Regions from separate parts of the Pectobacterium punjabense genome, predicted to be linked through region 4. Evidence: predicted binding sites of a transcription regulator. Region 4 holds the regulator's gene; each other region holds the start of a gene.

Region 1 (7,601 bases), 2.0 Mb from region 4:
ATAGGCATCGGGATCGTTCTGGGCAAAATGTTCCAGTTTGCGGATATCGACTTTACCGACCAGCGCGGAAATATCCTGATTGTTCTCATCGCCCGGTTCGGTTTTCGCGATCCCGATTTGCGCCAGAATGGATGGCCACACTTTGACAACCCTGAATTTGGCGATGTCACCACCAAATTCCTGCAAGCGTTTGGCGGCCCACGGCGACATGATGGTGCCGAGGTAGCGCCGCGGAATCGTATACTCTTTCTCGAGTATTGCGGCATCTTCCTGTGGATTGAATAGGCAGAGAGGATGGTCATTTACCGGGCTGCGTTCACCGTTGGCGCTGAGGATGTAAATGGGCACGCGCTGCATCAGGGCTTTTAAGCGCTCAGCCAGCGAGGATTTCCCGCCGCCGACGGGGCCCAACAGATACAGGATCTGCTTTTTCTCCTCCAATCCCTGCGCGGCGTGTTTCAGGTAAGAGACAATCTGTTCGATGGCCTCTTCCATACCGTAAAATTCTTCAAAAGCAGGATAGCGGGCAATCACCCGGTTCGAAAATAAGCGTGACATTCGTGATTCTTGGGCGGTATCCACCATTACAGGCTCACCGATAGCCGTTAACAATCGTTCAGCCGCGTTCGCATAAGCATTGCGATCCTGCTGACAGATGGTAAGGAATTCCTGCAGAGTGAACTCTTCGTCCTTGGCAGCGTCGTAGCGCTGGCGGTAGTGATCAAATATGTTCATAGCGATGCCCGTCCTTCGTCGATTAGCACAGATTAAGAGAGCGAGTGGAATATATGCCTATTAATGTATTGCCCTCCGAAAGAAGAAGTCTCCTGAACCCAGCAACCCTTATGCCAACTTGTGGCGTCAGGGCGTCGTGATTTTATTCATACCTGCTGGTCAGGAAAACGTCACCTTCTGTATTAAAGCGTAGTTTGCATCCGTAAAATTTCCTCTAGTCCACAGACGTATTTTTAAGATATTTCAAGGACTCACTTTCAGGTAAATCCGTGTAACATTACCGTTAATAGGCTCTCAGCCTGAAGGACACTGCTTATTACCGACGTTAGCGCACGTAAAACCTATCGAATATATAGGTTATTCGTTAATGTTATTTTTATATAACCTGAACGCGAACGTGTGTAATTGGCCTATCATGTTTCATGATATTTATCTGTAATAGGAAATAGAAAACTGTGAAAAAACCTCAACTATGTATGCTGGCCGCGCTGATTTCTGGTGCTGTGCTCCTGCCTTCAGCCTATGCCGCAGATGTCTCTCTGGGTCTTGGCGCTGCGGGTTCAACGTCTGTATACCGTGGTGTTGATAATGACGTTTATCCGCTTCCTGTACTGAATTATGAAAGTGAAAGCTTTTATTTCCGCGGGCTGGGTGGTGGATACTACCTGTGGAATGACGGCGCAAATCGTTTCTCTTTAACGGCTTACTACCTGCCTTTAGGTTTTAAACCGGGAGATAGCGACGATCAGCGCATGAAACAGTTGGATAAACGCCGCGGTACGCTGATGGCCGGTGCGGCTTATCGTCATACCGCCGACTGGGGTGAAATCCGTACTGTGCTGGCTGGCGATACGCTGGATTACAGCAACGGTTTCGCGTGGGACACCGCCTATCTTTACCGTTTCTCGATGGGCGATCTGAGCATCACTCCCGGTATCGGTGCGACCTGGTTCAGTGAAAACATGAACCAATATTACTACGGTGTGAGCGCGCAAGAATCTTCGCGTTCTGGATTTAACCAGTACAGCCCGGGTGATGGTTGGGCTCCATATCTTGAACTGAGCGCGGGCTATCAGCTTAACGAAAGCTGGAGCGCTTGGGCAGTCGGACGTTACACGCGTTTGTCTGACGAAATGAAAGACAGCCCTATCGTCGATAGTAACCACAGCATCTTAATGAGCGCAGGTGTCAGCTATCGCTTCTGATGCTTTTCGTAAGCGCTTTTAATGCTTTTCGTAAGCATAGTGCATCTGCCGTACAATAATGGGGTGATATCACCCCATTTGCACGTTTATGGTGCGCTGAATGCCATGTTAGGTTTGACGGTAAACAGATTACGTTGATGCCAACCAAGGGAGGGATGCATGACAAAAGCGATTCGTTTCCCAGATGACACCCGTGTACCCGCGATCGGTCAGGGAACGTGGTACATGGGTGAAGATGTCCGACTGAAAGCGCAGGAAGTGGCGGCGCTGCAAGCGGGCATTGACCTTGGGTTAACGTTGATTGATACGGCTGAAATGTACGCGGAAGGTGGAGCAGAGGATGTCGTCGGTGAGGCGATACGTGGCCGCCGTGACAGCGTTTATCTGGTATCGAAAGTCTACCCGCACAATGCGGGAGGCGAAAAGGCGATACAGGCGTGTGAACGCAGCCTGAAGCGACTGCAAACGGAGCGTATCGATCTGTATCTGTTGCACTGGCGCGGTGGCATCCCGTTAGTTGATACGATCTCCGCCATGGAACGATTACAACAGGCGGGAAAAATCGGTCAGTGGGGCGTATCCAATCTCGATCTTGAGGATATGCAGGAGCTGTGGTCGTTAGATGGCGGACAGCATTGCATGACCAATCAGGTGCTTTATCATGTGGCATCGCGCGGTATTGAGTTTGATTTGTTACCGTGGTGCCAACAACGGCAACTTCCTGTGATGGCGTATTGCCCGCTGGCACAGGCGGGGCGCTTACGCGATGGGTTATTCTCGCATCCGGTGGTGAACCGTATTGCGCGCGAACACAGTATCACGCCAGCGCAGCTTTTATTGGCGTGGGTCATCCGTCAGCCGGGCGTGATCGCAATTCCGAAAGCAAGCGCTATGAAGCATGTTCAGGAAAATGCGAAAGCGCTGGATGTGCAGTTATCTGCGGAAGCTATCGCGCAGTTAGATCAGGCGTTTCCACCGCCAACGCGCAAACAGCATCTGGATGTGGTGTGACGAAAGGGTCTAGAAGAAAAGTGTATGGCGAACAGCGTCGCCATACACGGTATAACGGTGGTTATTTCTTGATGCGGATAACCGTCGTCAGACGAGCTGGAGCGTTGGTGGACGCGACAAACGGCTGATTAATTCGCGCGGTTTCCACGCACACGAACGTTTTATATCCCTCATCGGGCATATCGCTAATCGTACGAGACAGTTCTGCGCCAGGGTTCCATGACACCACATCGCTATGGTGCGTATGGTGTACTTCAATAGCGCGTTTCAGTACTGCATCATGTACCACACTGGTGTCCTGCGGTTGGGTATAGATACGGTCTGTACGGTCAGTAAAGACCAGATCGCCTTGTTGCGTCGCCAGCTTGCCCTGATCCACCTTATCAATGAATGGTTCACCAAGGCCAGTGATACGAATATCGCTGATGTCACCGATGTTGAAATAAGTGTGCAGTGCGCTGGTAATGCTGTAATCGCCATGCGCTTCCAGCTCAATACCGCATTCTTTGCCCAGCTTGAAACGGGCGATGAGTGTGAACTCATGTGGCCAACTTTTACGTGTTTCTTCATTATCACGCAGCGTGAAGGTGAGTTGCACACCGTGCTCATCTTCGCTGTGGGCGGTAAACTCCCAGGGCAGCAAACGAGCAAAACCATGATTAGGTTCGGCGAAAGGGCCAAACCACGGGAAACAGATAGGGACGCCGCCGCGAATGGCAACGTGCTGAGTAAAAGGCGTATTGTCGCTTAACCAAAGAACGGGTTCTTCATTCGTCGGTTGCCAACTGAGCAGGTGAGCCCCTTGTAATGCTACGGCTGCACGAACTTCAGGATGATCGACGACGATGATGGGTAATTGATCCAACTGGCGCTGGCTAAGGGTGGTGCTAATTTGCTTAGTGACGGGGAGCGAGAAAATTGTGTTATGCATGATAGAACCTTTTTTGATTGTTTTTCGTTGTAAAAGAAATCTGCAATAAACAATAAAAAAGGGCGACATCACGTCGCCCTTTTTTCACCGAATCATCGCTGACACTTATTTAGAAATGTGAGCAATCAGATCCAGAACCTTGTTTGAGTAACCTGTTTCGTTGTCGTACCAAGAAACCAGTTTCACAAAGTTGTCGCTCAGTGCGATACCGGCTTTAGCATCAAACACGGAAGTCAGTGTTTCACCGTTGAAATCGGTAGAAACCACTTCGTCTTCGGTGTAACCCAGAACGCCTTTCAGCTCGCCTTCAGAAGCGGCTTTGATTGCTGCACAGATTTCTTTGTAAGACGCTGGTTTTTCCAGACGTGCAGTCAGGTCAACGACAGACACGTTCGGGGTAGGAACGCGGAACGCCATACCCGTCAGTTTGCCGTTCAGCTCAGGAATCACTTTACCTACTGCTTTAGCTGCACCAGTAGAAGATGGGATGATGTTCTGTGCTGCGCCACGGCCGCCGCGCCAGTCTTTGTGAGACGGGCCATCAACGGTTTTCTGCGTTGCAGTGGTTGCGTGAACGGTGGTCATCAGTGCTTCAACGATACCGAAGTTGTCGTTGATAACTTTTGCCAACGGTGCCAGGCAGTTAGTGGTACAAGAAGCGTTAGAAACGATTTCCTGACCTGCGTAAGTTTTGTGGTTCACGCCCATAACGAACATTGGGGTGTCATCTTTAGATGGGCCAGTCAAAACGACTTTCTTAGCGCCAGCAGCGATGTGCTTACGTGCAGTCTCGTCAGTCAGGAACAGGCCAGTTGCTTCAGCAACAACATCAACGCCAACGTCGTTCCACTTCAGGTTTGCAGGATCGCGCTCTGCGGTAACACGAATGGTTTTGCCATTAACAACCAGCTGACCATCTTTAACTTCAACGGTGCCGTCAAAACGACCATGAGTTGAGTCGTACTTCAGCATATACGCCATGTACTCAGCATCTAACAGGTCGTTGATTGCAACGATCTCGATGTCAGAACGCTCTTGTGCAGCGCGGAAAACAATACGGCCGATACGGCCAAAACCGTTGATACCTACTTTGATAGTCATATATTCCACCAGCTATTGGTTTGTGAATAAAAGGTTGGTTGTAAAATTACAAAAACCTTGCTGAGCGTCAAGCGGAATCGTGTCAATAGTTGCTGTAAGTCAAACCTATGACCAATCTTTGTGCAAAAACCGCTCGAGCCTGTAACTAAGTAACATCTAAGACTGATATGGGGGCGGAATGCATCATATAAAGCCCGCGTCATTTCAATATGTGATGTATGTCACAATTAAATATTCATGCTAATAACATTGCTAATATTAAGCCAGAACGGCCTGTTAGGTTGTTAATTTTTTGTTATAATCAATGATTAATTGAATAAATAACACCGCAGTGAGACTTCCATGACTAACGACTCTGCTTCGCACACTTCGTCCGACAATACTGAACTGACAGAGATGCAGCGCTATGTCACCCAGCAACGCGGTACTGAGCCTGCGTTTTCAGGTAAATTGCTGCATAACAAGCGCACGGGCGCTTATCACTGTCTGTGCTGCCAGGCACCGCTGTTTTATTCTGACAGTAAATATGATTCCGGCTGTGGCTGGCCGAGCTTCGATCAGCCCGTGTCCTCAGAGGCGATTCGCTATCTGGAAGATGATTCACACAACATGCGCCGTATTGAGATCCGCTGTGGGCAGTGTGATGCACACTTGGGGCACGTTTTCCCTGATGGTCCGAAAACCACTGGCGAACGCTACTGCGTGAATTCTGCTTCGCTGAGCTTTATCGATGACGTTGATGGCGAACGCGTTGACGGGTAATCTGTTTGCGATAGGTGTGACAGTGACTGGCTAATGATGTCTGGCTTTAAACGATTCAGCTGTTATAAAACGCTGCCAGCACAGGAATCCAGTAATAATAAATCTGACCTTTCTCGGAGCAGAAACCGGATATGGAACTCAATGATCTGATCGACGCCATGACGCCAGAAATTTATCAGCGGTTAGTCACGGCGGTAGAGCTGGGCAAATGGCCAGACGGTGTTGCGTTGACCGCTGAACAGAAAGAAAACTGCCTGCAAATGGTGATGATGTGGCAGGCTCGTCATAATGAACAAGCTGAGCACATGACAATTGGCACCAATGGCGAGATTGTGATGAAGAGCAAGCAAGAACTGAAGCGCCAGTTTAACGGTGCCGACGCGATCATTACGCTGAAACCCGATGCTTAAAATATCAGCGGCAGCCTCGATGGCTGCCGCTATGCTCTCTGCTGGTAGTTTCAGCGATCGGCAGACAGCGTTGCAAGAAACTGTGTCATATCGATAAGCGTTGCCCCGCGCTGTACCATTTCCTGCAATGCGAATGTGCTATCGTCGGGTGAAAGATTGACACCACGACAGCCATCCACCAGTACTTCTGTATGATATCCCAAGGCGATGGCATCCCATACGCTGAATTTGACGCAATAGTCGGTCGCCAGACCCAGAATGGTTAAATGGGTAATATGGTGAGCGCGTAGCCAATCATCTAATTCAGTTTTAACCCGATGACCATTATCGAAAAAAGTGCTGTAGCTATCGATGTCAGGCTGCGTGCCTTTTTGTACTATCCATTGAATGGCGGACAGTGGAAGCGCTGGATGAAAATCGGCACCTGTCGTCCCCTGAACACAATGGACGGGCCACCAGATTTGCGGCCATCCGTTTAATTCACCGATTTCACCGACTACCGCCTGTTCACTCACGGCAAAGCAGCCGTGGTTATCTGGGTGCCAATCCTGGCTGGCAATCACCGTCACGCCTGCGGCTACACAGGCATCAATGGCGCGATTAGCCACCTCAAGGACCTGATCGCTTTCGTTAACCGCCAGTGCACCACCGGGGAAGAAATCATTTTGTAAATCAACTAATAGCAATGCTTTTTTCATTATTTACTCCGTGATTGCTCAATCTTTATCGCTCAATTCCCCATGCAGGTTCTGCTGCATTAAACGGCGAATGTCATCGGCGCTTAAATCTTGCTGGCTCAGTAAGTAATGCAGTTTGGTTAATGCTGCTTCAACGGTCATGTCAAAGCCACTAATGACACCCGCATGCGCCAGCGCGTTGCCTGTTGCATAGCCGCCCATATTCACACGCCCGGAAATGCACTGAGTCAGGTTAACGACCACAATGCCGCGGGCTGAAGCTTCACGTAATTCGCGCAGTAGCCCAGGGCTTTGCGGCGCGTTGCCGACGCCATAGGAGCGCAAGATAAGTGCTTTCACGGGCTGACGGAGGAAATTGCTGATGACATCGGCAGAAATGCCGGGATAAATCGTAATTACCCCAATAGGCTGCGGCGTAATGTGGTGGACTTTCAGCGGTGGACAATTGCTGCATTCCACGGTGGGTGCCAGCCGACGAATATGGATACCGGCTTCCAGCAGCGGTGGATAATTAGGGGATGCAAAGGCATCAAAACCATCCGCATGGGCTTTGGTAGTGCGATTGCCGCGCAATAGCTTGTTATTGAAGAAGAGGGCGACTTCATTAATCGGATGATTAGCCGCAACGTACAGCGCGTTCAGCAGGTTGGTCTGACCGTCCGAGCGCAATTCCGCTAACGGAATTTGTGACCCTGTCACGATAACCGGCTTGGCAAGATTTTCTAGCATAAACGAAAGCGCGGAGGCG
Region 2 (7,601 bases), 470 kb from region 4:
CGGATCAGTTTGAAATACCGCCGAACAGGCTGATCGAACTGGGGATACAGGTCGAGATTTAAGTGATCTCTTTGTACTCGCTATCATTAACACGTATGCAGCGACTCGTTGTTGGTTATTAGGGAAACACGGGGATGAGGTTCCCGCAGGGATACCTCGCCCCGTGGTCGACCGTATATCTCGATCTTATCCCAACACCTGAACGTAACATCCTACAGCTTCTACCAGTTAACCGACACAATCAGCCCGCCTTCGGGCTGATTGATGAATGTAACCCGCATGTGATGCAGCGTGGCGATGTTGTTCACGATGGAAATTCCCAGACCGCTGCCAGATTTTTCCTGCCCTGGTGGGCGATAAAAACGCTCGCCGATTCTTGCCAACGCTTCATCGCTGATGCCCGGTCCGCTATCGGCTACCTTAAATCCACGTTCCGTCAGCGTCAGATTTACCGTCCCCCCCTCATTGCTGTAGCGGATGGCGTTATCCAATAGATTGCGCACTAGCAGCGTTAGCAGCAGCGGATGACCCTGCCGGATAACCTGAGTATCCGGTAAGTCCAGCGTGAGTTCGATACCTGCGGTTTGCGCCGTGTGGTAATGCGCGATCACCGCCTGTTGCAGGAGTTCATTGAACTGGACGGGGTGCATCCCTTCGGGAGACGATTCGGCATCCAGTCGCGACAGCGTCAGGAGCTGATCTACCAGCCGGGTGGCGCGATCGATACCTTTATCCAGATTCATTAATGCATGGCGACGCATGGCCTCATCGTCATGCGCTAACTGTGCGACTTCGGTTTGAACTTTCAGCGCCGCTAGCGGGCTACGCAGTTCGTGAGCGGCATCGGAGGTAAAACGGCGTTCCCGAACCAGCATGTCGCTGATACGGGAAAACAGATGGTTTAATGCGTTAATCAGCGGGCGAACTTCTTGCGGGATGTGCTGCGTTGCCAGCGGGGTGCTGTCATCGGGGGAACGCTGCTGAAGCTCAGCGGCAATTTGTTTTAGCGGCGAGAGTTCGCGTGTTACCAGCCAGAACAGCAGCGCCAGCATGATCGGTAGCGCAAACAGCCAGGGCATCAGGTTGGTTTTTACAATATCCAACGCCATATCCTGACGGTATTCCCATTCCTGACCCACCGCAATCACATAACGATTATCCTCCGTCGTCAGCCAGACGATGCGCCATGTGTCGTTATCATCGCGCAGTTTGCCGTCGGTGAAGCCGTTGTGCTTATAGTCAAAAATGAAATCTTTGCCGTTCTCACCGTCGTTCAACACCATTTTCCCATCGTGGGTAAACATGGCGAAGGCCAGTGCATCATCATCCTGTTTACCTCGGTCTTTATGTACCAGACTTTTGGTCTTGGGCAGAGAAGTTGATTGGATTCGCAATTCATCGGGATTCATGGTGGCCAGACGTTTGGCAAACAACATTTGCTGGGTATCAAAGAGTTCATTGATGTTATGGCGCGTTTGAGACCACGAAAGCAGACTGGCTACGCCCCAGCACATCACTGTCAACAGCGTAAAACCCGCAACCAGGCGTAAACGCAGGCTGAGTCGGTTCATGGTGCGTCCCCCAGAATATAGCCAATGCCATGTACGGTACGGATAAACCCGCTGCCCAGTTTTTTGCGCAGGTGGTGGATATGCACTTCGACCGCGTTGCTAGAGACATCATCATCCCACCCGTAGAGCTTTTCTTCTAACTGCACACGTGTGAGTACGCGGTTGGGATTGAGCAAAAATAGTTCCAGCAGCGCCAGTTCGCGGGATTTTAATATGAGAGGCGCGTTGTTAAGCGTGACGCTCCGAGAGCCTGGCTCAAGGGAAACTGAGCCGTGCGTTAATGTGGGTTGGAGCTGACCGTGACGGCGGCGAATCAGTGCCTGTAGGCGAGCGGCGACTTCCGTTAGTGCAAAGGGCTTACATAAATAATCATCGGCACCCTGTTGCAACCCTTCCACGCGTTGTTCCAGCGCATCGCGGGCGGTCAGAATCAACACCGGTTCATCATGTCCAGCCTGACGCCATTGGCGTAGGATATCCATCCCATCCATACCCGGCAGGCTGAGATCGAGCACCACCGCATCATAAGGGGCGGCCTTTAATGCGGCAGCACCCGCTTTACCTTCCGTAAACCAGTCAATACTAAAGCCCAGTTTGGTCAACCCTGCTTTTAGACCATCACCGATCAGGCGATCGTCTTCAATTAACAATATTCTCATGGCCGCCTCGCAGGGAATGTACCGCTGTCGTATTTACGCCTTTCCCGGTTTTATACGAAATCGTGGGGTGATGTGTACAGGACAAATCGCTGAAATCGGGCGATTTCGGCAAGATAAAAAAATAAAAATGCAAAGGATGACTCCTTAAGATTCTGTTAAGAACGGTTTGTTTTAATCCTTCTCGAAGACCGATTACTCCCGCAGGTTGACTGCGAAACGACAGGCAAAATAAGGAAGGTAAAATATGAAAAAAGCAGCTGCGTTATTCGCCATTACCGCTCTGGTTTCTGCACCCGTATTTGCTGCACAAAGCGGCGGTGGTTTCGTTAACCCGGAAACGCCTGCGGTTGGCACACATAAAGGGGGATTCATCGATTCACAGAACACCCTCACCACGGTAGCTAAGGCTAAAGATCTGCGTGACGACAGTTGGGTTACGCTGAGTGGCAATATTGAAAAACGGATTGGTGATGAGAACTATCTGTTCCGCGATGCGACGGGCACGATAGAAGTTGAAATCGATCACAAGCGTTGGAATGGTCAGATGATTTCGCCCACGGATAAAGTGGAAATCCAGGGTGAGTTGGATAAAGACTTCAATTCAGTCGAGCTGGATGTGAAGCAGATCCGTAAACTCTAATCTGTTATCTTCAATTGTCGAATGGCGGGCTATTTCCCGCCATCTCTCTATTTATCAACTATCTACGTCCGTCATTTTTCACGTTGCCAGCATTTATTCACACAAGCGATCGGCTTGGTTAAGCTCATCGAGATACCTTCCTTTGCCATCTTCCTGAAACCTGAATTATCTAGGGTAGATAACCACATTATGTTGTCTTTATTTTTTGTTAGCGAAACGTTTCGATAGTGATCACATTTTTTTTATTTCTTCATTGCCTTTCTCTCTTCTTTTTCTAGAATATTATCAGCGAAACGTTTCGCTGGTGGGGTGAGAGATGAAAAAAGCAGCATTATTGAATTCAGATATTTCTTCCGTGATTGCTCGGCTGGGGCACACCGATAGCCTTGTTGTTGGTGATGCTGGTTTACCGATTCCAGAAACGACGACCCGTATCGATCTGGCGTTGACGCACAATGTGCCAACGTTTTTGCAGGTGGTTAATGTTGTCACCAGTGAAATGCAGGTCGAGGCCGCTATTCTGGCGGAAGAGATGATTGAAAAGAACCCCGCGGTCCATGACGCGTTACTCGATCAATTGAAGCAACTTGAACAACACCAGGGAAACTCAATTGCATTGCACTATGTCAGCCATGAAGAATTTAAAACCCAAAGCGGCAAAAGCCGGGCCATCATTCGCAGCGGAGAGTGTTCACCGTATGCCAATGTCATCCTTTGTGCTGGCGTAACGTTCTGAGGTATCAATGCAACCTTTACTGCAACTGCAAGGCATCACGAAATCTTTTCCGGGCGTTAAAGCGCTTTCCGGTGCGGCACTCAATGTCTACCCGGGAAAAGTGATGGCGTTGGTGGGCGAGAACGGTGCGGGCAAGTCCACCATGATGAAAGTCCTGACCGGGATTTATCGTAAAGATGCCGGCAGCATCCATTTTCTGGGGCAAGAGGTGGATTTCAACGGGCCGAAAGCGTCTCAGGAAGCAGGTATCGGTATTATCCATCAGGAGCTTAACCTGATTCCCCAGCTCACGATTGCCGAGAATATCTTCCTCGGTCGTGAGTTTACCAACCGTTTCGGGCGAATTGATTGGAACAAGATGTATGCTGAAGCCGATAAACTGCTGAAACGCCTTAATTTGCGCTATGACAGTCGCCGTATGGTGGGGGATTTATCGATTGGCGATCAGCAAATGGTGGAAATTGCCAAAGTACTGAGCTTTGAATCGAAAGTCATCATTATGGATGAACCCACCGATGCCCTGACCGATACCGAAACCGCTTCGTTATTCAGTGTGATCAAAGAGCTGCAATCTCAGGGATGTGGCATCGTTTATATTTCCCACCGTTTGAAAGAAATCTTCGAAATCTGCGATGACATTACCGTTTTCCGCGATGGTCAGTTTATCGGCGAGTGTCCGGTAAGCGACTTACAGGAAGATACGCTGATTGAAATGATGGTAGGGCGCAAGCTGGAAGATCAGTACCCACGCTCAAATAAAGCGCCGGGAGAGGTTCGCCTTAAGGTGCAGAACCTGTCTGGACCTGGCGTAGACAACGTTAGCTTTACGGTACGGAAAGGTGAAATCCTGGGTGTCGCAGGGCTGATGGGCGCGGGTCGAACTGAACTGATGAAGATTCTCTACGGTGCGCTACCACGTACTGGCGGCAATGTGACGCTTGATGGCCGTGACGTGGTGACCCGTAAACCGCAGGATGGTTTAGCCAACGGCATCGTTTATATCTCTGAAGATCGCAAGCGAGATGGTCTGGTGCTGGGCATGTCGGTAAAAGAAAACATGTCGTTAACCGCACTGCGCTATTTCAGCCATGCTGGTGGTCGTCTCAAACACGCCGAAGAACAGTTGGCGGTCGCTGACTTTATTCGCTTGTTCAACGTTAAAACGCCTTCTATGACGCAGCCTATCGGCCTGCTTTCCGGTGGTAATCAGCAAAAAGTGGCGATTGCCCGTGGCCTGATGACGCGCCCGAATGTCTTGATCCTTGATGAGCCAACGCGTGGCGTTGATGTGGGGGCGAAGAAAGAAATTTATCAGCTAATCAATCAATTCAAAGAAGAAGGGTTGAGCATCATATTGGTGTCATCCGAAATGCCCGAAGTCTTGGGAATGAGCGATCGCATCATTGTGATGCATGAAGGGCGCTTAAGCGGTGATTTCCCGATTGAGCAAGCAACCCAGGAAGCACTGATGGCTGCGGCCGTTGGTAAGCAATACGGCGCAAAGCAGGAGTAAGTCAGACATGAGTTCTCAATCTATCGCGGCAAAACGCTGGTTCAGCAAAGAGTGGTTACTGGAGCAAAAATCGCTGATCGCGCTCCTGATCCTGATTGCGGTTGTTTCCGCCATGAGCCCTAACTTTTTCACCTTGAATAACCTGTTCAATATTCTCCAGCAGACATCGGTAAACGCCATTATGGCTGTCGGTATGACGCTGGTGATTTTGACCTCGGGAATCGACTTGTCGGTGGGCTCACTGTTGGCGCTGACTGGTGCCGTCGCGGCTTCCATTGTTGGGCTTGAAGTGAATGCGCTGGTGGCAGTATTTGGTGCGCTGGCACTGGGGGCACTGATTGGCGCAGGCACGGGTATCATTGTTTCTAAAGGCAAAGTGCAGGCATTTATCGCTACGCTGGTCATGATGTTGTTACTGCGCGGCGTGACAATGGTTTATACCAACGGTAGCCCGGTTAATACGGGTTTTTCCGACGTGGCAGATGCTTTTGGCTGGTTCGGTATCGGTCGTCCGTTGGGGATTCCGACGCCAATCTGGATCATGGCTATCGTCTTCGCCGCGACCTGGTACATGCTGCACCATACGCGCCTGGGGCGTTATATCTATGCGCTGGGTGGTAATGAATCCGCAACCCGCTTATCCGGTATCAGCGTTGATAAAATCAAGATTATTGTCTATTCCCTGTGCGGGCTGCTGTCTGCCCTGGCGGGAATTATTGAAGTTGCACGTTTATCCTCTGCACAGCCTACAGCGGGTACAGGGTATGAACTGGATGCCATTGCAGCAGTGGTATTGGGCGGCACCAGTCTGGCAGGAGGCAAGGGGCGTATTGTTGGCACGTTGATCGGCGCACTTATCCTTGGTTTCCTCAACAATGGACTGAATTTATTAGGTGTTTCTTCTTACTACCAAATGATTGTCAAAGCAGTCGTCATTTTGCTGGCGGTTCTGGTAGATAACAAAAGCAGTAAATAACCTTCATTCACACAGGAATTGAGTTATGAATATGAAAAAGCTGGCTACTCTGGTTTCCGCTGTTGCGCTGAGCGCGACTGTCAGTGCTAATGCCTTGGCCAAAGATACGGTTGCTCTGGTGGTTTCTACGCTGAATAACCCGTTCTTTGTTTCTATGAAAGAGGGGGCGCAGAAAGAAGCTGACAAACTGGGCTATGAGTTGATTGTGCTGGATTCTCAGAATAACCCTGCGAAAGAACTGGCTAACGTTCAGGATTTAACGGTCCGTGGCACCAAAGTATTGCTGATCAACCCGACTGACTCTGATGCAGTAGGCAATGCGATTAAAATGGCTAATCAGGCAAAAATCCCGGTCATTACGCTGGACCGTGTCGCTAGCAGTGGTGAAGTCGTAAGCCACGTTGCTTCTGATAACGCTTTCGGCGGTAAAGTTGCCGGTGATTTCATTGCCAAGAAATTGGGTGAAGGTGCCAAGGTGATTCAGTTGGAAGGGATCGCAGGAACCTCTGCTGCGCGTGAGCGTGGGGCGGGTTTCATGAAATCTGCTGAGAAAAATAAATTCGCTATGCTGGCAAGCCAACCTGCTGATTTCGATCGTACTAAAGGGTTGAACGTGATGCAGAACCTGCTGACCGCACACCCTGACGTTCAGGCGGTATTTGCTCAGAACGATGAAATGGCGTTAGGTGCACTGCGTGCATTACAAACCGCAGGCAAGACAGATGTGCTGGTTGTGGGCTTTGACGGTACCCAAGATGGTGTGAAAGCCGTTGAGTCAGGCAAGCTGGCAGCAACGGTGGCTCAGCGTCCAGACCAGATCGGTGTAATCGGCATCGAAACGGCTGCGAAAGTGCTGAAAGGTGAAAAAACGCAGGCCATCATTCCAGTTGACCTGAAGCTGGTCGCTAAATAAGTAAAGAATAAAGCAGGGCTCGCGCCACCCGTTTGTGGTGGCGCATTATTAACGTAGCGGGATTCGACATAATGAAAACGGGTAAGCTGGTGGTGCTGGGCAGTATTAACGCTGACCATATTCTCAATCTTGAGCAATTTCCCCGCCCGGGCGAAACGGTGATCGGTGAACAATATAGTGTCGCTTTCGGCGGGAAAGGCGCTAATCAGGCCGTTGCCGCTGGCCGAAGTGGTGCGGATATCGCCTTTATTGCCTGCGTCGGAGAAGATGATATCGGCGCTCGCATTTGTCAGCAGCTCTCCAAGGACAATATTGATGTTTCTGCCGTTGAGGCTATCTCCGGGGAAACAACGGGCGTTGCGCTGATTTTTGTTAACGCTGAAGCTGAGAACATGATCGCAATTAACGCTGGCGCGAATGCAGCGGTGACGCCTGATTATCTTCATCATCATGGGCAACACATTATTGATGCTTCTGCATTGCTTATGCAGCTTGAATCGCCGTTGGCAACGGTTATTGAGGCAGCTAAACTGGCACATGAACACCAGACTAAAGTGATTCTCAACCCGGCTCCTGCTCGTGAACTGCCTGAT
Region 3 (7,601 bases), 440 kb from region 4:
TCCCTTTTGCGGTCCAAAAATATGTGAAGCACCATTTTCACCACACAATGGGTTAGTCACATCACACGCCACCAGAATATCTATGCCAGCCAGACGCTGATCAATGCCAGAAATATCAATATGATGTAGTCTTCCTAATGCACCACCGCCACGGTTTAGCCGTTCACCGGCTTCATCATAGAATTTCACCCCAAGCGCTTCTGCCATCCCTGCGCCACCATCATTGGTTGCGCTACCACCGATACCCAGGATGATCTTTTTGATCCCCTTATCCAGGCAGGCACGAATCAACTGGCCGGTGCCGTAAGTCGTCGTGATCAAAGGATTTTTGGTGTCCTGATTAACATGGTGAATACCGCTGGCAGAGGCCATTTCAATCACGGCAATGTCACCGTCGCCCATCACACCATAGGTTGCTTCAACCGGCTCGCCCAATGGACCAACCACCGTTTGCTGGAAAATTTGTCCCTGTGTCGCATCAATCAATGATTGCACGGTGCCTTCACCGCCATCTGCCATGGGTACGTGAATATACGTCGCTTCAGGGAATATCTTTTTCAGACCTTTTTCCATGGCAATACACACTTCTTTTGCCGTCATGCTTTCCTTGAAGGAGTCTGGTGCCAAAACAAACGTTTCATTTTTCATGTTCATTATCTCGCTACCTTATAAAACAAAACCGTACAAAACCGTTGAGACAATGGCCATTGTCCCCCCTACCAGCGCCTCATAAGGAATTAAGGCCATACGCTGCCGAATACTCATATTCATGCTTTGTGCTGTGACGTGGAAATAATTACCCTGCGGTAGAGAGTCAATAACGGTAGCGCCAGTATGAACCATGACGGCGGAGGCAATGGGAGGAGCGCCAATATGCGAAATAGCATCGCCAAATGTTCCTGTCGCTAAAATAACGCCAGTAGATGTTGATGCTGTGGCAGCAGCCATCAAAATACCCGATATCGGTGCCAGGAAGGTGCCGGAAATACCTAGAACATTAATTAATGCGACAACCTGTATCGATAAATTTGAAGCGGCAATTAATCCGGCAATCGCACCTGCACCAATTAAAATCAGCACGGTGGCCGTCATTTTCTCCAACCCGGATGCCGTGTAAGCCAACATTTTGTGTTGTTGTCCCATCGCTATCAAACCAATAAACCCCGCCAGCGGCAGTACATACATCGCATCAAGTTTAAAAGAAGAGAGCAGGCCAATATGCAAAATAGAACCAATGGGATTCAGCATCAGCAGAACAACGGCAACCAACGGTGCTACAATCGCTTTGCCAAGCGTCGGATAGGCCTTTTCACTGGCCGTGGCAGACAGGGCATTCGCTTCCTGTTCGCTGACCTTGACACCTTTGTTCTTCAGTAATGTGGCAACGACCACTGCCATTATCATGCCGCAAACCGCAGGAATAAAACCGGCAATCATCACATCACTCAAGCTCAGGTGAAACCCATTCGCTGCTGCAATGGTATTCGGATTCGGTGAAATAATATTGCCCGCTTTTCCGCCACCAGACAGTGCCAATAGCAATGCCAACTTTGACACGCCCATTTTATTCCCAACAGACAGCGCGATCGGGGCAACAATTAACACGGCAACAGGAATAAATACGCCAACGGAGGTAATAATCATCGTTGCTAACGTCAGCGCTAAAATAGCTTTTCCTTCCCCCATTTTTCTTACGATTGCCTGGGCAATCGTTTCTGCGGCTCCTGACTCCATCATCACTCCTGCTAAAACACCAGCCGCCAATACGCGGATAACGGTGCCCATCACACTTTGTGTGCCGGAGGTTAATAGTGAAATAGTTTGATCTAAATTGGCTCCGCCAATCACAGCGCCAATGATGGCACCAAAAAACAAAGAATAGACGGGATTAACTTTTCTGAGAATAAGAAGTATAGCAATAAACAAACCTATTAAAGCCCCATACCAACCAAGGGGTTCCATTGCATGCATAATTAAACCTCTTCTTGTTTTTTATAAAAAATAGACAGCAGGGTACGAATACAAATCTTTTTCCTGGCCGATTTGTATTAAATGATGTTTTAAATTCTATTAACGATTAATAAAGAACAACGTTAAAACCTCGCCCTATTAATATTTCACGATGGTTATTCTATGCTTTCCTAATAAATCGACCTATGTGTCCAGACACGAAAAAAATGGGCATTTGAATAAAAAAAACTGTGTCAGAGAACAAGATAGCGAGAGGTTTATCACATTGTGATTTGGCGACAGCAGAAACGAAGGTTGGTCAGGCAGGGGTAAAAAGGCACAGAAAACCAGCGCAAACAAAAAGGAGGCTGCGTGCTAATCCAAACAGCCTCCTGCTACGTCATCAGCCATGTTCAATCAACATTACCGCTGTCGTATCCGCCTCCAGTGCGTCAAACAGGTGCGGAACATCAGCGGAATAGCTGATGTAATCCCCTGCGCTCAATTCAACGGGTTGCGTCACTGGCCCGATTCTGGCGCGGCCACGGCTCAGGATCACATGTTCAATCGTCCCCGGCCTATGCGGTTGAGAGACTCTGGCTTCCCCCGGCTGTACGTTGAGCCGATAAATATCACGCTGCGCGCCTGCCGGACACGCAGCCAGCAGCGTCGCAGCATAGCTTGCCTGCTCCGAATAGGTTACCGCACCTTCGTTAGCACGAATCACCTGCACATGCTGACGAGACTGACCAATCAGTTGGCTTACCTGCACATCAAGCGCCATCGCCAATGCCCAGAGCGTTTCCAGGCTAGGGTTGCCGATCCCGGTTTCCAACTGCGAAAGCGTTGATTTTGCCAGCCCTGCACGCTTTGCCAGTTCGGTGACTGACAGATTTAGCCGCTCACGTTCACGCCGAATAGCAACGGCCAGCCGCGCGATTGGCGTAACCGCCTGCGCGCCATTTTCCTGATTATCGATCGTCATAGCGTTCACCATAATGACCATTCGTTCGACTTGACGAACAAAGGCGTTGTGTTCATTATTTTGTCCTGTTGTTCATTATAAAAAATTTTGTTCGCTATAACAGCACACACTTTGCACAAATAGGTAGGAAAAAAGATGACATCCCAGACTCGCGGCACGATAGAAATGGCTATCGCGATGCTCATTTCCGGTACGGTTGGCTGGTTCGTTTTGACAACAGGACAACCCGCCATGACCGTGGTGTTCTGGCGCTGCGCATTCGGCGCATTGACGATGCTGATCGTGTGCGGGCTATTAGGCTTGCTGCGGCGGGACGTCATTAATAAGAAGCAGGCTGGCATTGCCCTACTCGGCGGGCTAGCGCTGGTACTCAATTGGACGCTGCTGTTTGGCGCGTATGCACACGCGTCTATCGCCGTCGCCACGGTGGTTTATCATACGCAGCCCTTTATGCTCGTGGGGCTAGGCGCGATCTTTTTCAGGGAAACACTGACCCTCAACAAAGTCTGCTGGCTACTGTGCGCTTTTAGCGGCATCGTCCTGATCGTCAGCGCCCAAACAGGTGCTGACAGCGCTGACAAAGGCTATCTGTCTGGCGTACTGATGGCATTGGGTGCTGCGTTCTTCTACGCCGTAGCGGCCGCGATAACGAAAAAGCTCTCGGCGCTCCCGCCGCATGTGCTCGTACTGATACAGCTGTTCGTTGGCGTCGTTATCCTTGCCCCCTTCGCGGCAATGCCTGCCTCTCCGACCATGTCACAGTGGGGAATACTTGTGGCGATTGGTGTGATCCATACCGGGCTGATGTCGACGCTGTTGTACAGCGCAATCCAGAAAATCCCGACCGCGCTGGTTGGTGCGCTATCGTTTATCTATCCGGTCATTGCCGCTCTGGTAGACTGGGCAGCCTTTGGGCATCGGTTAGACGCGATGCAACTTGCGGGTGCCGTCGCCATTCTGCTGTCCGCCGCTGGGATGACGTTCGGCTGGCATATCAGGTTCAACCGGCAAAGGGATAACCCGCATCATGATGCACCACGTTCGGGGGAAAAACAGGGCGCCTTTCCCCCGACACAGCCGAACCATGTCGATTAAAACGCTTCCAGCGCCAGCAGCTCTGCCAGGTTCTGACGACGGCGAATCAGGCGCGGTTCGCCATTTTCAAACAGCACTTCCGGCAGCAGCGGACGGCTGTTGTAGTTAGAGGACATGGATGCACCGTACGCGCCGGTGTCATGGAATACCAGATAGTCGCCAACCTGCGCATCTGGCAATGGGAAGGTTTCTACGCCGCCCCCCGCCTGTTGGGTAAACACATCACCAGATTCACACAGCGGTCCTGCAATCACGCTATCGTGCAACGTGGACTGGCTGATATCGCGGCCATCGCCCGACAACAGAGAAACATGGTGATAGCTGCCGTACATCGCCGGACGCATCAGATCGTTAAACCCGGCATCGACCAGCACAAAATGGCGGCTGCCCATGGATTTTATCGCCCGTACTTCCGCCACCAGCACACCGGATTCCGCCACCAGAAAACGTCCGGGTTCGATTTCCAGCGTCACCGGATGACCGAGATGCGCGGCAATTTTCTCACGCGTCGCGTTCCACAGCCCGTAATAGTGCTCAGTATCAATCGCTTCTTCGCCGTGGCGATAGGGAATCGACAGCCCGCCACCCGCTGAAATCGCCTCGATATCCTGACCCAGTTCAACGACCTGCTGCACCATCGCCTCGCACACCTGTTCCAGATGGCCGTAATCCACGCCGGAGCCAATGTGCATGTGAATCCCCACCAGCTTTAGCTGGTAGCGCTGAATGTGTTCCAGCGCCAGCGGCAAATCGCCGTACCAGATACCGTGCTTGCTGTTCTCGCCGCCGGTATTAGTTTTCTGACTATGACCATGACCAAAACCCGGATTCACGCGCAGCCATACTGGATGCCCCGGCGACTGTTGCCCAAGCTGTTCTAGCATATCCACCGAACCTGCATTCACCGGGATGTTCAACTCGGCAACCCGCTGTAGCGTCGGGCGATCCAGCAGATCGGCAGTAAATACGATCTCATGCGCGTCAGTACCCGGCACAAACCCCGCCACCAGCGCACGCTCAATTTCCCCCAGCGATACCGAATCGACTTTCACCCCTTGTTCGCGCATCAGGCGCAAAATATGCGTGTTGGAACACGCCTTCTGCGCGAAGCGGATCGTATCGAACTGACGCAGTTGGGCGATGCGATTAACGATGGTCTGCGCGTCATAAGCCCACACCGGGCAACCAAAACGGGCAGGCAGTTCACGCAGGCTTTGCGCGTTCAGAGCATGAGTGAGGTCATTCAGATCGTGAGGCATAAATAATTACCGATTTGCGAAGTTATACGTGATTGAGCATCACTATAAAAATTACCCAATGGGTACACAAATATCGTTTAAGGCAGACTTTATTCATTTCTGATATGGTTTGTTTCAGTGAATAGAGGAGGCGACATGGCAGCAGTATCCTTACGGCACATCGAGATTTTCCATGCGGTGATGACGACCGGTAATCTGACGGAAGCGGCGGCGCTGCTGAATACGTCGCAGCCGACCGTCAGCCGCGAGCTGGCACGCTTTGAGAAACTGGTTCAGATGACGTTGTTCGAGCGACTGCGCGGCAGGCTTTACCCCACCGCACAGGGGCTAGAGCTCTTTGAAGAAGTGCAACGCTCTTACTATGGACTAGAACGGATCATCAACGCCGCCCGCGATATTCGCCGTTTTCAGCAGGCGCAGCTTTCCATTGCCTGCCTGCCCGTGTTCTCACAGTCGCTATTGCCTGACGTTTGCAAGCCGCTGCTGGCAAGCTATCCGCTGCTTAATCTGCATATCATTCCGCAGGAATCACCGCTGCTGGAAGAGTGGCTGTCCGCGCAGCGCCATGATTTAGGGTTAACGGAAAACAGCTTCACGCCAGCCGGTACGGAGCGGCAAACGCTGATGTTATTAAATGAAGTGTGCGTGCTGCCTGCCGGACATCCACTGGCACAAAAAGCGGTGCTCACACCGCAGGATTTTGCTCATCAACCCTTTATTAGCCTGTCGAGCGCCGACAGCTATCGCCAGTTGCTGGACAAACTGTTTCAGGAACAGGGCGTGTCACGCCGGATGGTGCTGGAAACCCACAGTGCTGCATCGGTGTGTGCGATGGTGCGGGCAGGCATTGGGCTGTCCATCGTCAACCCGCTAACCGCCTTGGATTATGCGGCCTCCGGCGTGGTCGTGCGGCCTTTCAGTATCGATGTCCCCTTTACTGTCAGCCTGATCCGCCCGTTGCACCGCCCAGCGTCGGCACTCGTCGATACCGTCATTGAACAACTCAAGCAGTCCGCCGCAAGCGTGCCTGCACGTCTGGAACAGGCCTTACAACAGTAACGCTCGGTTCGCTCTACAGCACTTTCTGGGTCAGCGTCCGCCAGCGCGGATCGTGGGCAAACCACTCCACCAGAAAATCTAACAGAGTACGCAGCGCAGCGGGCATCTGGCGGCGAGAGGTGTAAATACCGTAAATGCCCATCTCCTGCGGGCGATATTCTGGCAGCAGCGCGACCAACTGCCCGCTGGCGAGATAAGGTGTTACAGAATAGCGCGGTTGCAGCGCAATCCCCGCGCCTTCCAACGCACCTGACAGCAGCACAAGCGATTCATTGCCGCTCAGGTTCCCGCTGACGGGAATCGTAAACTTTTCATCATCGCGGGAAAAATGCCACAGGCTTTTGCCAAAATAGGTGTAGGTCAGGCAGTTATGAATTGAGAGATCGGTAAGTAGACGTGGAATACCATGCTCATTCAAATAAGAAGGTGACGCACACAATACCGACTCGCAGCTTGCCAGCGGGCGCGCGATCAAATTGGGATCGAGCTCGTTGGTGATACGCAACGCCAGATCGATACGCTCCTCGACCAGATTCACTGACCGGTTATTCATTTGCAGATCGATAGCGACCCGAGGATGGTGCCGTAGAAAAGTCGTTATCGCCATGCCGACTGCCCCCTGCGCCAGTGACTGCGAACAGCTGAGGCGTAGCAGGCCGCTTAACATGGCATTGCCTGTATCAGCCTCGACACGCATGTCCGCCGTCAGCGCCAGCATCTCCCGACAGCGCGCCAGCGTTTTTTCCCCCGCATCCGTCAGGCTTAGCTTGCGCGTGGTGCGATGCAATAACCGCGCGCCCGCCCACGTCTCCATCTCTGCCAGATAGCGCGTTACCATCGCTCGGGACATATCCAGCGTCTCTGCCGCTGCGATCATGCTGCCGCGGTCTATAATAGTCACAAACACTTCCGCAGCCGTAATGCGATCCATAGATTAGTCCGTTATATGCAACAAACAATTGCCGTTTTTGCGGTTTTTCGTACGATTAATGCAACATAACATGAACCCACTTTCTGTCATACCTGTGGAGTATCACCATGTCTAAATCTATCGCTTTTACCGTATCTTTACTCGCTGCATCACTGGGTCTGGCTTCTGCGGCCAACGCCGCCGAGTTAAAAATCGACGTATTTAATCCAGGCGAAGCCAGTGTATTCCCGGTTTCTTCTGAGATTATCAGCGGCGATACAGAAGTTGCTCTGATTGATGCACAGTTCCAGCGTAACGATGCTCAAACGCTGGTTGATCGCAT
Region 4 (7,601 bases):
ATAACATTAAGTCAATATGCTGCTAATTATCGATAACTACGACTCCTTTACCTACAACCTTTATCAATACTTTTGTGAGCTTGGCGCACAAGTCGTGGTGAAGCGTAATGATGAACTGACGCTGCGCGAGATTGAACGGCTTGCGCCCGAGCGGTTGGTGATTTCTCCTGGCCCTTGTACGCCAGACGAGGCGGGCATTTCACTGGCGGCTATTCGTCACTTTGCTGATAAGTTGCCTATTTTGGGTGTGTGTCTTGGCCATCAGGCGATGGGGCAGGCGTTCGGCGCGCGGGTGGTGCGGGCGCGGCAAGTGATGCATGGCAAAACTTCAGCAATTGTGCACAACAATACGGGTGTTTTCACCGGGTTGGCCCAGCCTTTGACGGTTACCCGCTATCATTCGCTCATCATTGATCCCGCTTCGCTACCCGTTTGCTTTGAGGTTACCGCCTGGAGCGAATATGAAGGGAAGCGTGACGAGATTATGGGAGTCCGTCATCGCTCATTGCCGCTGGAAGGCGTGCAGTTTCATCCTGAGAGCATTCTCAGCCAGCAAGGGCATCAGCTTTTGGATAATTTCCTTAAAATTTAATCGTATAGAAAGTTATTTTCTTCATCGGCTGATTTAATATTGCCTGCGATTGATTTTTTATGCATATTTATTGACTATATTTTCATTTCTGACGTAATGGACAGCAGAGTGAGGCAGCAAATGGCAGCAGAGCAGAAAGCAGTGACACGGGATACCCACGATAAGGTTATTTTGCCGGTTTATGCACCCGCGAAGTTTGTACCAGTGAAAGGTAAGGGGAGCCGCGTCTGGGATCAGGATGGCCGAGAATATATCGATTTCTCCGGTGGTATCGCGGTCACGGCGCTCGGTCACTGCCATCCGGCGCTGGTTAACGCCTTACAGCAGCAGGGCGAAAAACTGTGGCATACCAGCAATATTTTCACGAATGAACCTGCGCTACGCCTTGCCAGCAAACTGATCGATGCCACTTTTGCCGATCGCGTGTTCTTTGTTAACTCTGGTGCAGAGGCTAACGAAGCCGCATTTAAGCTGGCGCGTCACTATGCGGTTAAACGCCATAGTCCGTATAAAACCAAGATCATCGCCTTCTACAATGCATTCCATGGTCGCACGCTGTTCACCGTTTCAGTTGGTGGACAACCTAAATATGCCGATGGTTTCGGGCCTAAGCCTGCCGATATTGTGCATGTTCCGTTCAACGATCTCGCTGCGGTTAAAGCGGTGATGGACGATCACACCTGTGCGGTCGTGCTGGAACCGATTCAGGGTGAAGGCGGAATTACCCCCGCTACGCCTGAATTTTTGCAGGGCGTTCGTGACTTGTGCGATCAACATAAAGCGTTGCTGGTGTTTGATGAAGTGCAGAGCGGGATGGGGCGTACTGGTAAATTATTCAGCTATATGCACTATGGTATTACGCCGGATATCCTGACAACGGCTAAAGCGTTGGGCGGTGGGTTCCCGATTAGCGCGATGTTGACGACAGAAGAGATCGCATCAGCCATGACGGTTGGGGTGCACGGTACCACTTATGGCGGTAACCCTCTGGCCTGTGCGGTGGCGGAAGCAGCGCTGGATATTATCAACACGCCGGAAGTACTGTCGGGCGTAGCGGCTCGTCACGAGCGCTTTGTCAGTGAACTGGAGAAAATTAACCAGCAGTACGGCGTATTCGAGCAAATCCGCGGGATGGGGCTGCTGTTGGGTGCCGAGTTGAAACCGCAGTGGCATGGCCGCGCGGGAGAGTTCCTGGCTGCTGCAACGGCGCAGGGACTGATGGTTTTGATGGCAGGGCCGAACGTGATCCGCTTTGTGCCATCGTTGATTATTGATGAAGACGATATTGTGCAGGGAATGGCGAAATTCGCTAAAGCCGTCGCGCAGGTCGTTAACGCAGCAAACTGATTACGCCATAAAAAAACGTAGGGAACGTTTTTCAGCGTTGCGTTAGCAACGACCCGTAGGGTGGTGAGCAGGAAGCTCGCCATAAAAAAAGCGTGAAGCAGAGGCTTCACGCTTTTTTGTTGGTAGGGTACAGCGACAGGGATTTAGCGAGTGCCGTAAACGACAATCGTTTTACCGTGCGCAGAGATCAGGTTCTGGTCTTCTAACATTTTCAGAATGCGGCCCACGGTTTCACGCGAGCAGCCAACGATTTGCCCAATTTCCTGACGGGTAATTTTAATTTGCATGCCATCTGGATGCGTCATGGCATCAGGTTGTTTGGCCAGGTTGAGTAATGTTTGGGCGATACGGCCGGTCACATCAAGGAAGGCGAGGTTGCCGACTTTCTCAGAGGTAACCTGAAGTCTGCTTGCCATTTGCGCAGACAAGCGCATGAGGATATCCGGGTTAACCTGGATGAGCTGGCGGAATTTTTTATAGGAAATTTCAGCCACTTCACAGGCGGTTTTTGCCCGAACCCAGGCGCTGCGTTCCTGACCTTCTTCAAACAGGCCGAGCTCACCAATAAAATCGCCCTGATTGAGGTAGGAAAGAATCATTTCCTTGCCTTCTTCATCTTTGATTAGCACTGCGACAGAGCCTTTCACGATGTAGTAAAGCGTTTCTGCTTTTTCACCTTGGTGAATCAGCGTGCTCTTCGATGGATACTTGTGGATATGACAATGGGAAAGGAACCATTCGAGAGTTGGGTCTGTCTGCGGTTTGCCGAGAACCATTCGCTATCATCCTCTGTTGTAATTCACTGCGCAAATTACAGGGGTCAGAGTTCCCTGTACGGCGTGTTTAACTGCTAAAAAAATAAAATTCAGTCTAGTCAGAATGACGTCAGGGAATATACTGGAACCACTGTACCCTTGATTTTCCGGTTGCTGCCTTGCCGCACCGTAAACGTGGCTGGGTATGTCTGGCTACGTCATCATCATCTTCTTCGTTTCTGGCTTTGTCCAGAAAAGGTCTATTCTATTTTCGTTTTAACACAGCTTTAAGGATGTGTCTTGTGTTGTCTCGCTTCAGCATGACAAAGCTCTGATTAACGCTGGTTTTTGTACAGTAACGGTATAAATTTTCAAAAAATTTTTAGTGGAGAGGCATCATGCAGGCTCGGGTAAAATGGGTTGAAGGCTTAACGTTTTTGGGCGAATCCGCATCAGGGCATCAGGTATTGATGGACGGTAATTCCGGCGATAAAGCGCCCAGTCCGATGGAAATGGTGTTGATGTCCGTAGGGGGATGCAGCGCGATTGATGTGGTGTCGATTCTGCAAAAAGGTCGCAATGACGTGGCGGATTGTGAGGTGAAATTAACCTCGGAGCGCCGCTCTGAAGCGCCGCGCTTATTTACCCATATCAATCTACATTTTACCGTGACGGGAAAAGGGCTGACCGATAAAGCCGTCGAGCGAGCTGTTGCCCTGTCAGCGGAAAAATACTGCTCTGTGGCATTGATGCTGGGCAAAGCCGTCGAGGTGACGCACAGTCACGAAATTAGAGTGCTGGAATAATCCCTTTCTCTGGGTACTCATTCTGGTCACTTAAGCCTGTTATTAGGGGAAACATAGGGGGAGGTTCCCGTAGGGAGGCCTCATCCCTGTGGTCTCCCCGTGTATCTTGATGCTTATTCTATCGTTTTCCCTTCGATTAACCGCTGTACCAGCGGTGCCATGATGAGCTCCATCGCTAGCCCCATTTTCCCGCCGGGAACGACTAACGTATTGATGTGGGAGATAAACGACCCCTGCAACATGGCGAGCAGATAGGGATAATCAATATTATCCAACCCCTGAAAGTGAATGACGACGAAGCTTTCGTCCAGTGAAGGAATTGACTTGGCGGCAAACGGGTTAGAGGTGTCCACGGTGGGTACGCGCTGGAAGTTGATGTGCGTACGAGAAAACTGCGGCGTGATATAGGTGATGTAGTCTTCCATGGAGCGGACGACAGAATCCATCACCGCTTCACGCGAATGACCGCGTTCATTGACGTCACGAATCAGCTTTTGAATCCACTCCAGGTTGACGATCGGTACTACGCCGACGAGCAAATCGACATGCTGTGCCACATCATTTTGTTCGGTGACCACACCACCATGCAGCCCTTCGTAGAACAGGATATCGGTAGGTTCCGGCATGGGTTCCCACGGTGTGAATGTCCCGGGAACCTGATTATAGGGAATCGCTTCATCGTAGGTGTGGAGGTATTTACGCGTCTGGCCGCGACCATGTCGACCATATTCGATAAACGATTGTTCTAGCAGGCTGAAATCATTCGCTTCTGGGCCGAAATAGCTGATGTGGCGCCCTAAATCACGCGCTTTGCGGATCGCCATGTCCATTTCCGGGCGGGTATAGCGGTGAAAGCTATCGCCTTCTAACTGGGCTGCACGTAGATCGAACTGCTGGAAAATCTTACGAAAGGCCAAGCTGGTTGTCGTGGTTCCCGCTCCGCTGGAACCAGTAACCGCAATAATCGGATGCTGATGTGACATAAGGCGCGTGACTCCGTGATCGCGATGCGCGCATAGGCTGAAAGCCTGCGCACATTCTCAAAAATGACGTAATGGTTCCCATTGTTAGCATGTTTGGCGCGTTCTTTCACGTCTTTCACCATGCTCAATAAGGAGCATGTCCACCTGCATTGAGCTGCCCGCGTGGCATAATATTTAGCGTCTCATGCAACTCAGACCACACCAAAACGACCTCGCCAGATTGGAGCTGACTACGGATATCTTCTACTTTCTGCGCCAGCGAACGTTCCTGCTCGCCATAATCGGTGCCTTCACGCAGCACGAAAGATTCGATGATGTTATCCAGCGTTTCTGGATCGAGCTGTTGCCAGGGAATAATCACGCTAGGGTTCCTGAGTAAAAGTGGTTCCTGAAGAAGGATCGGCGGCGTGGTCCAAGAATGGGCTAAGCCAGTTGGGAATGCGCTGTTCCAGCCACATTTCCGGTTTCAATAACGTACCACTCACGAAGCCAACATGCCCGCCGTGTTCCGTTAGTTGATACTCAATATTAGACGGTAACTGCGACAGATCGGGAATGACCTCTGACGTCATAAAAGGATCGTCTTTTGCGTGGATGATCAGCAGTGGTTTGCGTATTTGAGGTAACAGCGGCAGCGCGCTACAGCGTCGATAGTAGTCAGTGGCATCGTGAAAGCCGTGGATACGGGAGGTAATGACGTCATCAAACTCGCGCAACTGGCGGATTCGCTTCAACTGCGGCAACTGGATCGGCAGCGTGTCCGGGTAAGCTGCCAGCTTGCGGCTGGCGTTTTGTTTCAACAGGCGCAGCAGGTAGTGCTGATAGACGCGGGAGAATCCTTGTTCCATCCGACGGCTGCAAGGTTCGAGCATCAACGGCGCGGAAACGATGACGGCGGCGGACAGGGAACAGCCTTCACCCTGCTGACCGAGCAGGTAGGCCAGCATGTTTCCGCCGAGAGAAACACCGATGGCAGCGGTAGGCGCCGCGCCCAGCGTTTCTTGCATCCAGTGCAAAAAATAGCTGGCATCGCTGGTTTCGCCAGAATGATAAATGCGTTTCATCCGGTTGGGCTTACCGCTGCACCCGCGAAAATGCATGATGACGGCCAGCCAGCCGCGCTGTTTACAAGCATGTAGCAGGCCGTGGGCGTATGGGCTGTGAAAGCTGCCTTCCAGCCCGTGGAACAGCACCACGCGTGGTTTGTGCCGTGCCTGCGCGGGCGCTTCGCTCCATGCCAGATCGACGAAATCGCCGTCGGGTAATTCGAGCGCTTGCCAGACTGGTGAGAACTGCGCGTGACGGCGAATCAGGCGCGGTAATAGCGTTTGCAGATGCGGATTATGCGCACCGCTTAGCGGATGAAAATGGTCATGCATAAAGGATATGAAAATCTTGTTGTCGGCTCTTGTACGATCAATATCACACTGTTAGCTTCAATGCTGCCAGTTGGTACGACATTTGGGTCAGGAGCGCCCACAAATAATGGAACTGAGTTTATTTCTTTCGATGTTAGGTTTTTTGTGGGTAGCGGCTATCACACCGGGGCCGAATAATATGTTGTTGACCACTTCGGGCGCGAATTTTGGCTTTATGCGCTCACTGTGGCTGATGGTTGGCATCATGTTGGGGATGCAGAGCATTTTGCTGCTGGTCGCATTCGGCGTCGGCGGTTTGATTCTGATTTATCCTTCGTTGCACTTTATTCTGAAAGTCCTCGGTAGCGCCTATCTGCTTTGGCTGGCGTGGAAAATCGCCACGGCGGCTTACGAACGGTTGGAGACATCCGTTGCGCCGCCTCAGCCGATCCGGCTTTATCAAGGGTGGTTGTTGCAATTCTTAAACCCGAAAGCGTGGCTCATGGCGTTGGGCGCGGTGGCCAGCTTTAGTCTGGCGGGTGAAGGCTATAACCATTCGGTGATCGCGATAAGCATCGGCATTGTGCTGGTGAATCTGGTTTCCGGTGTCATCTGGCTGGGTTTTGGTACGGTGATTGGGCGACTGCTACGCAGTAAGAAAGCGTGGATCATCTTCAACGTATCAATGGGGCTGCTAACCGCTGCCTGCGTGTTGTTGATTTGGCATTAACGTTGATTTGGCATTCATGCTGGTTTGATAACGTCGTGAGCGGTTTATCGCTCGCGACGTTATCAGGAGAGGGACATCAGATTTATTCGCTCTGCATCATCTGTTCTAACTGTTCCTGTGCGTCCAGCCAGGACAGCTCCGTTTCTTCTAGCTCGATTTTGACTTTGGTTTGTTGTTGCAAGCAATCGGTGAGCTCGGCCTTGCGGCTGATGTCGTAGATTGCACTGTCCGCCAGCCGAGCTTCCAGTGCTGCGAGCGCTTCCCCCAGCTTCTCCATCTGCTGTTCAAGCTTGGTGATCTGCTTACGCAGTGGCTGAGTTTGTGTTCTCAACTCGGCTTCACGGCGTTTCTGATCTTTTCTGCCCTGTGCGCTGTTGGCAGCATTTTCTTTTGGCGTTTCATCGGCCGTATTTTCCTGACGTTGCAGGCCAACCAGCCACTGTTGGTAATCTTCCAAATCGCCGTCGAATGGCTCTACTTTCTGGTCGTGTACCAGATAGAGATCGTCGGTGGTAGAACGGATCAGGTGTCGATCGTGCGAGACGACAACCAGCGCGCCTTCAAAATCGATTAACGCTTCGGTTAGCGCCTGACGCATGTCCAGATCGAGGTGGTTGGTCGGTTCGTCGAGCAACAGGAGATTTGGACGCTGCCAGACGATCAGTGCCAGCACCAGACGCGCTTTTTCACCGCCGGAGAAGCGCTCGGTGATCTCGGTGACTTTGTCGCCCTGAAAACCGAAGCCACCGAGGTAGTCGCGTAGCTGCTGTTCCGTTTCCCGCTCAGCCAGGCGCACCAAATGTTGCAATGGTGACTCGTCTGCACGTAGGAACTCCAACTGATGCTGGGCGAAATAACCGAGCTTAACGCCTTTTGCCAGCCCGATTTCTCCTTTCAATGGGGCAAGCGTGCCAGCAAGCAGCTTGATCAGCGTAGATTTACCTGCGCCGTTATGGCCGAGCAGCCCGATGCGCGAACCCGGCACTAAATTGAGTTTGATGGATTCGAGAATCAGCTTGTCGTTGTAGCC

The links. Region 4 encodes CRP, which controls carbon source genes, mostly activating them, when cyclic AMP is high. Its sites were predicted from a motif close to ATGTGANNNNNNTCACAT; they were not measured.
Region 1: msrB (peptide-methionine (R)-S-oxide reductase MsrB) is a predicted target of CRP. The motif match lies at 5,193-5,210, and genes of this name have one in related genera.
Region 2: rbsD (D-ribose pyranase) is a predicted target of CRP. The motif match lies at 3,090-3,107, and genes of this name have one in related genera.
Region 3: E2566_RS17345 (GntP family permease) is a predicted target of CRP. The motif match lies at 2,220-2,237, and genes of this name have one in related genera.

What each region holds. Positions count from the first base shown of each region.
Region 1 covers NZ_CP038498.1:2,301,743-2,309,343, forward strand. The annotation lists gene yeaG (protein kinase YeaG) at 1-735, opposite strand, end outside; gene E2566_RS10375 (MipA/OmpV family protein) at 1,191-1,940, shown strand; gene E2566_RS10380 (aldo/keto reductase) at 2,100-2,951, shown strand; gene E2566_RS10385 (D-hexose-6-phosphate mutarotase) at 3,013-3,882, opposite strand; gene gapA (glyceraldehyde-3-phosphate dehydrogenase) at 3,988-4,983, opposite strand; gene msrB (peptide-methionine (R)-S-oxide reductase MsrB) at 5,326-5,745, shown strand; gene E2566_RS10400 (YeaC family protein) at 5,877-6,155, shown strand; gene pncA (bifunctional nicotinamidase/pyrazinamidase) at 6,206-6,853, opposite strand; gene ansA (asparaginase) at 6,872-7,601, opposite strand, start outside.
Region 2 covers NZ_CP038498.1:4,723,358-4,730,958, reverse strand. The annotation lists gene kup (low affinity potassium transporter Kup) at 1-62, shown strand, start outside; gene qseC (quorum sensing histidine kinase QseC) at 222-1,571, opposite strand; gene qseB (quorum sensing response regulator transcription factor QseB) at 1,568-2,230, opposite strand; gene E2566_RS21385 (YgiW/YdeI family stress tolerance OB fold protein) at 2,475-2,870, shown strand; gene rbsD (D-ribose pyranase) at 3,187-3,606, shown strand; gene rbsA (ribose ABC transporter ATP-binding protein RbsA) at 3,614-5,119, shown strand; gene rbsC (ribose ABC transporter permease) at 5,127-6,095, shown strand; gene rbsB (ribose ABC transporter substrate-binding protein RbsB) at 6,121-7,008, shown strand; gene rbsK (ribokinase) at 7,080-7,601, shown strand, end outside.
Region 3 covers NZ_CP038498.1:3,818,026-3,825,626, forward strand. The annotation lists gene E2566_RS17340 (glycerate kinase) at 1-654, opposite strand, end outside; gene E2566_RS17345 (GntP family permease) at 667-1,971, opposite strand; gene E2566_RS17350 (helix-turn-helix domain-containing protein) at 2,354-2,947, opposite strand; gene E2566_RS17355 (DMT family transporter) at 3,071-4,030, shown strand; gene lysA (diaminopimelate decarboxylase) at 4,027-5,289, opposite strand; gene E2566_RS17365 (LysR family transcriptional regulator) at 5,425-6,348, shown strand; gene E2566_RS17370 (LysR family transcriptional regulator) at 6,362-7,279, opposite strand; gene E2566_RS17375 (MBL fold metallo-hydrolase) at 7,387-7,601, shown strand, end outside.
Region 4 covers NZ_CP038498.1:4,258,244-4,265,844, reverse strand. The annotation lists gene E2566_RS19410 (aminodeoxychorismate synthase component II) at 17-592, shown strand; gene argD (bifunctional acetylornithine/succinyldiaminopimelate transaminase) at 713-1,939, shown strand; gene crp (cAMP-activated global transcriptional regulator CRP) at 2,083-2,715, opposite strand; gene E2566_RS19395 (OsmC family protein) at 3,093-3,500, shown strand; gene E2566_RS19390 (phosphoribulokinase) at 3,614-4,483, opposite strand; gene E2566_RS19385 (YheU family protein) at 4,608-4,844, opposite strand; gene E2566_RS19380 (hydrolase) at 4,846-5,862, opposite strand; gene E2566_RS19375 (LysE family translocator) at 5,969-6,571, shown strand; gene E2566_RS19370 (ABC transporter ATP-binding protein) at 6,654-7,601, opposite strand, start outside.